2 regions of the Actinoplanes sp. NPDC024001 genome follow, and region 1 is predicted to be linked to the other one. Evidence: riboswitches for the same ligand, from Rfam matches in the RefSeq annotation. Region 1 holds a riboswitch; the other holds the start of a gene.
What was found. Region 1 has a riboswitch for thiamine pyrophosphate ahead of AB0F81_RS19435 (ECF transporter S component). Riboswitches for the same ligand answer to the same signal wherever they lie in the genome.
Positions count from the first base shown of each region.

Region 2: it holds a riboswitch for thiamine pyrophosphate, as region 1 does, so the genes downstream of both, AB0F81_RS11275 (thiamine phosphate synthase) here and AB0F81_RS19435 (ECF transporter S component) in region 1, are expected to answer to the same signal.

Region 1 covers NZ_JBEZZB010000045.1:30,447-34,850, forward strand. The annotation lists gene AB0F81_RS19415 (transcriptional repressor) at 1-371, shown strand, start outside; gene AB0F81_RS19420 (hypothetical protein) at 388-996, shown strand; gene AB0F81_RS19425 (DUF6328 family protein) at 976-1,494, opposite strand; gene AB0F81_RS19430 (alpha/beta hydrolase) at 1,526-2,338, opposite strand; TPP riboswitch at 2,481-2,583, shown strand; gene AB0F81_RS19435 (ECF transporter S component) at 2,649-3,239, shown strand; gene AB0F81_RS19440 (ABC transporter ATP-binding protein) at 3,243-4,404, shown strand, end outside.
Region 2 covers NZ_JBEZZB010000022.1:4,548-8,951, reverse strand. The annotation lists gene AB0F81_RS11285 (methyltransferase) at 3-620, shown strand; gene AB0F81_RS11280 (ATP-binding cassette domain-containing protein) at 648-2,294, shown strand; TPP riboswitch at 2,330-2,440, shown strand; gene AB0F81_RS11275 (thiamine phosphate synthase) at 2,434-3,018, shown strand; gene thiO (glycine oxidase ThiO) at 3,027-4,049, shown strand; gene thiS (sulfur carrier protein ThiS) at 4,040-4,240, shown strand; gene AB0F81_RS11260 (thiazole synthase) at 4,237-4,404, shown strand, end outside.

The sequences.
Region 1 (4,404 bases):
AGCAGCGCAGCGCGGTCAGCGCCGTGCTGGCCGAGACCGAGGGCTTCCACAGCGCGCAGGACCTGCACGCGATGCTGCGCGAGCGGGGCGAACGGGTCGGGCTGACCACGGTCTACCGCACGTTGCAGGGCCTCGCCGACGCCGGCGAGATCGACGTGATGCGCCCGCCCGGCGGGGAGCATCTCTACCGGCGGTGCAGCCAGGGGCACCATCACCATCTGGTGTGCCGCTCGTGCGGGCGGACCGTCGAGGTGGCCGGCCCGGCGGTGGAGTCCTGGGCCGAGAAGGTGGCCGGGCAGCACGGCTTCGTGAACGTGTCGCACACGTTGGAGATCTTCGGCACCTGCCCGGAATGCGCCGCCAAGGGCTGAGTGGGAACCTTCCGGTGTGAAGCTCTACGCCGACCGCGTTCCCGTCGCCCTCCGTCAGCTGATCACCGACATCGCCGTCGTCCTCTGGGTCTATCTGTGGATCCGGATCGCGTTCTGGATGAACGATCTGGTGCAGAAGCTGGCCGTGCCCGGTCAGAAGCTGGAGGGCGCCGGCACCGGCATCGCCGACAACCTGGCCGACGCCGGCGGCAAGGTGGACGACGTCCCGGTGGTCGGTGACGATCTCACCGAGCCGTTCACCAAGGCCGCGGACGCCGCCCGTGCCATCGCCGACGCCGGCCGGGAGCAGCAGGAGTTCGTCGGCCAGCTGGCGCTGATCCTGCCGGCCGTGGCGGTCGCGGTGCCGCTCGCCCTGGTGCTGTTCTTCTGGCTGCCGTTGCGGCTGCGCTGGATCCGCCGGGCCGGGGTGGCCGCGGCGGTCCGCAACGAGCCGGCCGGCCGCGACCTGCTGGCACTGCGGGCCCTGGCCGGCCGCCCGCTGAACGAGCTGGCCAGGCTGGGCCCGGACATCGCGCAGAGCTGGCGGGCCGGCGACTCGGACGCGGTGGACGCGCTCGCCGAGCTGGAGCTGCGGCAGCTCGGGCTACGAGGACGCCGCCGCTGAGTCCTCGTCGTCCTCGCCCCACTCCCGGTGGAAGAACGGCAGCCCGGCCCAGAAGGTGAGGAACCAGCCGGCCGTGATCACGGTCAGCGGGATGGCCCACTTCCAGTCCAGCACGTAGTCGGTGATCAGCAGGACGCTGCTGACCATCGAGATCAGCATGAAGGCCAGCCCGCTGGACGCCATCTTGTGCGCGTACTTGACCAGCTCAGGTTTGCGGCCCTGCCGGAACAGCGCGCGGTGGAAGGCGACCGGCGAGATGATCAGCGCCGTGGCGAACGCCGCGCTGATCAGCGCCACCACGTAGACGTCCTTCTGGAACGCGGTGGCGTTCGGGAAGCCGTTGCTGAACGGGATGGTCAGCAGGAAGGCGAAGAGGATCTGCACACCGGTCTGAGCGACCCGCAGCTCCTGCAGCAGGTCCGCGAAATTGCGGTCCCAGCGCTGCTTCTCGGTCTCCTGGGACGAATTCTTTCGGGGGGATTGCGTTTCGACCGCCATGTCGCGCCAGCGTTCCCCCACAGCGTCATGGTCAAACGCCGATCCGTGCCAGCACGGCGTCCGCCAGTTCACGTGGCGCCTGTTCGGGCACCCAGTGGCTGACGCCCCGCATGGCGACCAGCTGATAGTCGCCCTGCACCCAGTCGGCGGTGCGCAGCGCGGCGGTCAGGCCGACCACGCCGTCGCGGTCGCTCCAGACGTACGTGGTGGGCACGGTGACCACGCCGGTCCCGGCCACCTGGTCCAGGGAGAACGCGCGGTACCAGTTCAGTCCACCGGTCAGCCGCCCGGGCTCGTGCATCGCCGCGACGTACTGCTCGGCGTGGTGCAGCGGGCGCAGCATCCAGCGCAGCATCGTGCCGTTGCGGGCCAGCAGCAGCCGCTCGGCGACCGACGACCGGAAGACCTGGAAGTAGGCGAACCGGGCCCGCTGCGAGGGGCGGACGCGCATCGCGAGCATCAGGGCACGCGGGTGCGGGACCGAGATCGCGGTGAGGGTGCGCACCCGGTCCGGGTGGCGGGCGGCGAGCAGCCAGGCGACGTGCGCACCCCAGTCGTGGCCGACCAGGTGGGCGCGTTCGACACCGAGAGCGTCGAGCACGGCGAGGGCGTCGGCGACCACCTCGTCCAGCCGGTACGCGGACACCTGGGCCGGGCGGGCGCCGGGCGAGCACCCGCGCTGGTCCATCGCGTAGGTGCGCAGGCCGGCCGCCTGCAGGCGCGGCGCCAGCAGGTCGAACTCCCGGTGGTCCTGTGGGAAGCCGTGCAGCAGCAGTACCGGATCGCCGTCCTCGGGGCCGCCCTCGTACACGTCGAACGTCAGACCGCGGGCCTTGACCTCCATGTGGCTCCCTCCCTGTTACTGGCCTTCACCTCGGTGTTAGCGTCATCGTCATCGAAACACATGCACCGAAGTTTGTTCGCGACGGCGGAGACCAGTGCGTCGCTTCAGCGATGCATAAGTCGAGGTAGGTCGCGAACAAACCTCGTTCCGACAGGGGAGCGCACAGCGCTGAGAGTGCGGGCGACCGCAGACCCTCGCACCTGATCTGGGTAATGCCAGCGCAGGAAGTTCGGTCTTTTCTCCAGCCGTTCCCGGGCATCGCCGCCCGGTTGCGGCGTGCGTCTCCTCCCGGTACCCGCTGGGAGGCGTTATGAACGACACCAACCCGAACCGCTGGCGCACGATAGACGTCGTGGTCGCCTCGGTCATCGCCGTCGCGTTCGGCGTGATCTTCTGGGCCTGGAACACCGTCTGGAGCGTCACCGAGAGCGCCTTCGCGTTCTTCCCGCCGGCGCAGACCCTGCTCTACGGGATCTGGCTGATGCCGGCCGTGCTCGGCGGCCTGATCATCCGCAAGCCGGGCGCCTCGCTCTACACCGAACTGGTCGCGGCCATCATCTCCGCCCTGCTCGGCAACAGCTGGGGCGCGACCGTCATCCCGCAGGGCCTGGTCCAGGGCCTGGGCGCGGAGCTGGCGTTCGCCGCACTGCGCTACCGCAACTACCGGCTGCCGGCCGCGCTGCTCGCCGGCGCGCTGACCGGCCTGAGCGCGGCGATCTTCGACTTCTTCGCCTGGAACTCGGAGACCGCCCTCTGGTCGTACCGCGTTCCGTACGCGCTGCTCACCGTGGTCAGCGGCACCGTGCTCGCCGGCCTGGGCAGCTGGCTGCTGGTCCGGGCGCTGGCCCCGACCGGTGTCCTGGACCGGTTCGGAGCGGGCCGGGAACGGGCACTGATCTGAGTCATGAGTGAGGTTCAGCTCCGCGGCTTCGGGTGGCGGCACGCCGGTCGCCGTGCCTGGGCGGTCCGCGGGCTGGACCTGCACATCCGGCACGGCGAGCGGGTGCTGCTGCTCGGTCCCTCCGGGGCCGGCAAGAGCACCCTGCTCGCCGCGCTGGCCGGGCTGCTGCCGGAGGACTCCGGCGAGTCCGAGGGCACCCTCGAGATCGACGGTCTAGAGGCGCGTAAGGCCCGCGACCGGGCCGGCATCGTCTTCCAGGATCCGCAGACCCAGCTGGTGATGGCCCGCAGCGGCGACGACGTGGCGTTCGGGCTGGAGAACCGGGGTGTGCCGGCCGGCGACATCTGGCCCCGCGTCAGCGACGCCCTGGACCGGGTCGGCTTCCCGTACCGAATCAATCGCTCGACCGCCGCGCTCTCCGGCGGCGAGGCGCAGCGCCTCGCGCTCGCCGGCGTGCTGGCCCTGCGGCCCGGCCTGCTGCTGCTCGATGAGCCGACCGCCAACCTGGACCCGCCCGGCGCCGAGCTGGTCCGGGAGGCGGTGGCCCGGGCCACCGGCCCGGAGACCACGCTGATCATCGTGGAGCACCGGGTGGCCGAGGCGCTCACGCTGGTCGACCGCGTGGTCGTTCTGGAGCCGGGCGGCGGCGTGCGCGCCGATGGCGCGCCCGAGATGATCTTTGCCGCCTACGGCGACAAACTGGCGGACGAGGGCGTCTGGGTGCCCGGCTTCAGCACGCCGCCGGTCAAGGCCGCAACCGGAGCAGACCCCGATCTGGTACGGGCGGAGCACGTCGCCGTGCCCGGCCGTCTGGCCCCCGTCTCGATCGGTGTGGGCGGCGGCGAGGTGCTGGCCGTCACCGGGCCCAACGGCGCCGGCAAGTCCACGCTCGCGCTGCTGCTCGGTGGCCTGCTGGCTCCCGGCTCGGGCCGGATCGAGGCGTTCGGCGACCGGCGCCCGCCGCACCGGTGGCGGGCCGCGACGCTGACCCAGCGGATCGGGTCGGTCTTCCAGAACCCGGAACACCAGTTCGTCACGAGCCGGGTCGCCGACGAGCTCGCCCTCGGGCCGCGCCGGGTCGGCCGGTCGCCGGACGAGGTGCGGCGGATCGTGGACGAGCTGCTGGAACGGTTGCGGCTGACGAAACTGGCGGCGGCGAACCCGT
Region 2 (4,404 bases), on a different contig from region 1:
GGGTGAGCGCCGACCATTACTTCACCGCCGAGCCGGACGCGCCGCTGCGACGGGGCGAGATCGAGTTCAGCGTCGCCGGCCGGGACTACCGGCTGGCCGTGGCGTCCGGGGTGTTCTCGGCCGGGCGCCTGGACCCGGGAACCGCCGTGCTGCTGCGCAAAGCCGGCCTGCCCGGCGCCGGCACCGAGGGCACCCTGCTCGACCTCGGCTGCGGTTACGGGCCGATCGCCTGCGTGCTGGCCAGTGAGGCGCCGCGGGCGACCGTCTACGCCATCGACGTCAACTCGCGGGCCCGGGACCTGACCGCCGAGAACGCCGGCACGCTCGGCCTGGCCGACCGGATCCGGGTCGCCGCGCCCGACGACGTGCCGGACGACGTGACCTTCGCCGCGATCTGGAGCAACCCGCCCACCCACGTCGGCAAGGCCGAGCTGCACGCGCTGATGGAGCGCTGGCTGCCCCGGCTGGCGCCGGCCGGCACCGCCTGGCTGGTCATCAACCGGAACCTGGGCGGGGACTCGCTGCACGCGTGGCTCGTCGCGGGCGGCTGGGCGGTGGAACGGGTGGCCAGCCAGAAAGGCTTCCGGGTGCTGCGGGTGACCCGAAAATCGGCTGACTGAAGCGGCGGCGGCGGGGAGGATGCCGGCATGGGTTACGTGGATGTCGCCGGTGCCGGCTTCGTGCTCCCGGACGGGCGGGAGCTCTTCGCCGACGTGTCGTTCCGGGTCGGCGAGGGCGCGAAGGTGGCGCTCGTCGGGCCGAACGGGGCCGGCAAGACCACGCTGATGCGGATGGTGGCCGGGGACATCGCCACCCAGACCGGCACCATCGCCCGCTCCGGCGGGCTCGGGGTGATGCGCCAGTTCATCGGCATGATCGGCGACGACCGTACCTTGGAAGATCTTGCGCTTTCCCTGGTCGCGCCCGCGCTGGGCGCGGCAGGCGAGCGACTGCGCGCCGCGGCCGCGGCTCTGGACGAGACCGAGAAGAGCCAGATCGCGTACGCGAACGCGCTCGCGCACTGGGGCGAGGCCGGTGGTTACGAGGCCGAGGTGCTCTTCGACACGGTCGCGGTGTCCATTCTGGGCAAGCCGTGGGACGAGACGAGAAGCCGGATCGTGCGGACGCTCTCCGGTGGCGAGCAGAAACGCTTCGCGCTCGACCTGCTGCTGCGCGGCAGCGACGAGGTGCTGCTGCTCGACGAGCCGGACAACTTCCTCGACGTGCCCGCCAAACGCTGGCTGGAGCAGCGGCTGCGCGAGTCGTCGAAATCGGTCCTCTACGTCTCGCACGACCGGGAGCTGCTGGCCCAGACCGCGGACCGGGTGGTCGCCGTCGAGGGCGGCAGCGCGTGGACGCATCCCGGCGGGTTCGCGTCCTGGCACGAGGCCCGGCTGCACCGGCACGACCGGATGGAGGAGAACCGGCGGCGGTGGGACGAGGAGCACGAGAAGCTCAAGGAGCTGGTCTTCACCCTGAAGAACAAGGCCGCCTACAACGACGGCCTGGCCTCGCGCTATCAGGCGGCGCAGACCCGGTTGCGCAAGTTCGAGGAGGCCGGGCCGCCGCCGCTGCCACCGAAGGAGCAGTCGCTGCGGATGAACCTGCGCGGCGGGCGGACCGGCAAGCGCGCGGTGATCTGCGAGGGCCTGGAGCTGGAGGATCTGACCTTCCCGTTCGACCTGGAGATCTGGTATGGCGACCGGGTCGCGGTGCTCGGGGCCAACGGCACCGGCAAGTCGCATTTCCTGCGCCTGCTGGCGGCCGGCGGCACCGAGCCGGATTTGGAGCACAAACCGGTCGACGGCGCCCCGCTGGCCCATGTGGCGCACGACGGCCGGGCACGGCTCGGGGCGCGGGTGCGGCCGGGGCACTTCTCGCAGACCCACGACCGGCCGGAGCTGCTGGAGAAGACGCTGGTCGAGATCCTCTGGCGGGGTGACGAGCACCGGTCCGGGATGGACCGCGCGGGTGCCATGAAGGCGCTCAACCGCTATGAGCTGGCGGCGCAGGGGGATCAGCGGTTCGGGACGCTCTCCGGTGGACAGCAGGCCCGGTTCCTGGTGCTGCTGCTGGAGCTGTCGGGGGCCACCGTGCTGCTGCTCGACGAGCCGACCGACAACCTGGATCTGGCGTCGGCGGAGGCGCTGGAGGAGGGGTTGAAGGCGTTCGACGGCACGGTGATTGCGGTCACCCACGACCGGTGGTTCACCAGGTCGTTCGATCGTTTCGTGCTGTTCAGGAGCGACGGCGAGGTGGTCGAGGTGCCCGAGCCGGTTTGGGACGTGCGCTAGTTTTCTTTTCACGGACCGGTTATGGTCCGGTTACAAGACAACCCCACGGGAGCCCGGGCAACGGGCTGAGAGGGGGGCTGATGCCGCCCCCGACCGTCGAACCTGATCCGGGTAATGCCGGCGCAGGGAGGAGTGCTTCATGCACAGGTTCTTTCCTCGCATCCACGTCATAACCGACTCCATCGACGTGGTTCGTGCGGTCGCCGGCTTGGCCGACGTCGCCGTGCAGATCCGGGTCAAGAGCACCGATGCCGAGGCGTACGCGCTGGCCGTCGAGGCCGTCGAGACATGCCGCCCGGCGGGCACGATGGTGCTGGTCAACGATCGGGTCGGGGTGGCGCTGGCGGCCGGGGCGGACGGGGTGCACGTGGGCGCCGACGATCTGCCGGTGCCGGCGGCCCGCCGGGTCCTGGGACCACACGCCGTCGTCGGCGCCACCTGCCGCAACCCGCAGGCGGCCCGCGCGGCCGTCGCCGACGGGGCGAGCTATCTCGGGGTCGGGCCGGCGTTCACCACATCCACGAAGGACGGGCTGCCACCACCGCTCGGGCCGGCCGCGATCGCGGCCGTCGCCGAGGCGGTTCCGGGTACGCCGGTCCTGGCGATCGGTGGCATCACCGCGGATCGGGTGCCGCTGCTCGCGGTGCACGGTGTCGCGGCGGTGGCCGCCTTCGCGGAGGACCCGAAGGGAGCGGCTGCGGCATTCCTGGCGGCTCTGCGATGAGCGGCCGGATGCGCGTCGCGGTCGTCGGTGGCGGGATCATCGGGCTGGCCGTCGCCGCCGAACTGGTGCGGCGCGGCGGCGACGTCACCGTTTACGACCCGGAACCGGACGGGGACGGCGGCGCCTGGCACGTGGCGGCCGGGATGCTCGCGCCCGGCGGCGAGTCGGCCTTCGAATATCCGCACCTCACCAGGCTGCTGGAGGCGTCCAACGAGCTGTGGCCGGAGTACGCGGCGAGTCTCGGCGACGTCGGCTACGACGACGCCGGAACGCTCGGAGTGGCCCTGACCGCCGACGACGTCGCGGACGCGGCCCGGGAGTGGAAGCACCAGAAACTCGCGCCGTTGACCGGATCGCAGCTGCGGGACCGGGAACCGGCGCTGTCGCCGCGGGTGCGGGCCGGCGTGTTCGCGCCGGCCGAGCGGCAGGTCGACCCGCGCAGGGTCGTCGCCGCGCTGCGGGCCGGGCTGGCCGGGCACATCGTGCCGAAACGGATCAGCGCGCTCTCCGATGTGGACGCCGACGTCACCGTGGTGGCCGCCGGATGCGGCACCGCCGAACTCACCGGCCTGCCGGTTCGCCCGGTGAAGGGCCAGGTGCTGCGGCTGCGCGGCGAGCCCGGACTGATCCGGCACGTGATCCACGGATCGGCCGACGGTCGGCCGGTCTACCTGGTGCCGCGCGCGGACGGCGAGGTGGTGGTCGGCGCCACCCAGGAGGAGCGGACCGACCGGGCGATCACCGTCGGTGGCGTGCACGACCTGCTGCGGGCCGCCCTCGACCTGGTGCCCGGCCTCGCCGAGCACGAGATCACCGAGGTCACCGTGGGACACCGGCCGGGGACCCCGGACAACGCGCCGATCCTCGGATACCTCGACGACTCCCGCCGCACCGTGGTGGCCGCCGGTCATCACCGCAACGGCGTCCTGCTCGCGCCGATCACCGCGCGACTCATCGCCGACCTGGTGCTCACCGGATCGGCCGACAGCCTGATCAACGACTTCGCCCCCGGGAGGTTCGGATGCGCCTGACGATCAACGGCCGGACGGAGAGCCGGTCCGACACATGCTCGGTGGCGACCCTGGTCGCCGAGCTCATCGCCGCCCAGCGCGGCGTGGCGGTCGCGGTCAACGGGACCGTGGTACCCCGCTCGACGTGGGCCGAGGTCGACCTGGCCGACGGCGACAAGGTCGAGGTTCTCACCGCCGCGCAGGGAGGATGACGATGTTTCTGCCGGAGAACGGCCTGATCCTCGGCACCGGCGGGGCGAACAGCCTGGCCGCGCTGGAGGAGGCCATCCGGGCGTCCGAGACCACGCTGGTCACGGTGGCGCTGCGGCGGGTCGAGGCGGCCGGGCCGGGGCTGCTGCCGATGCTGGACCGGCTC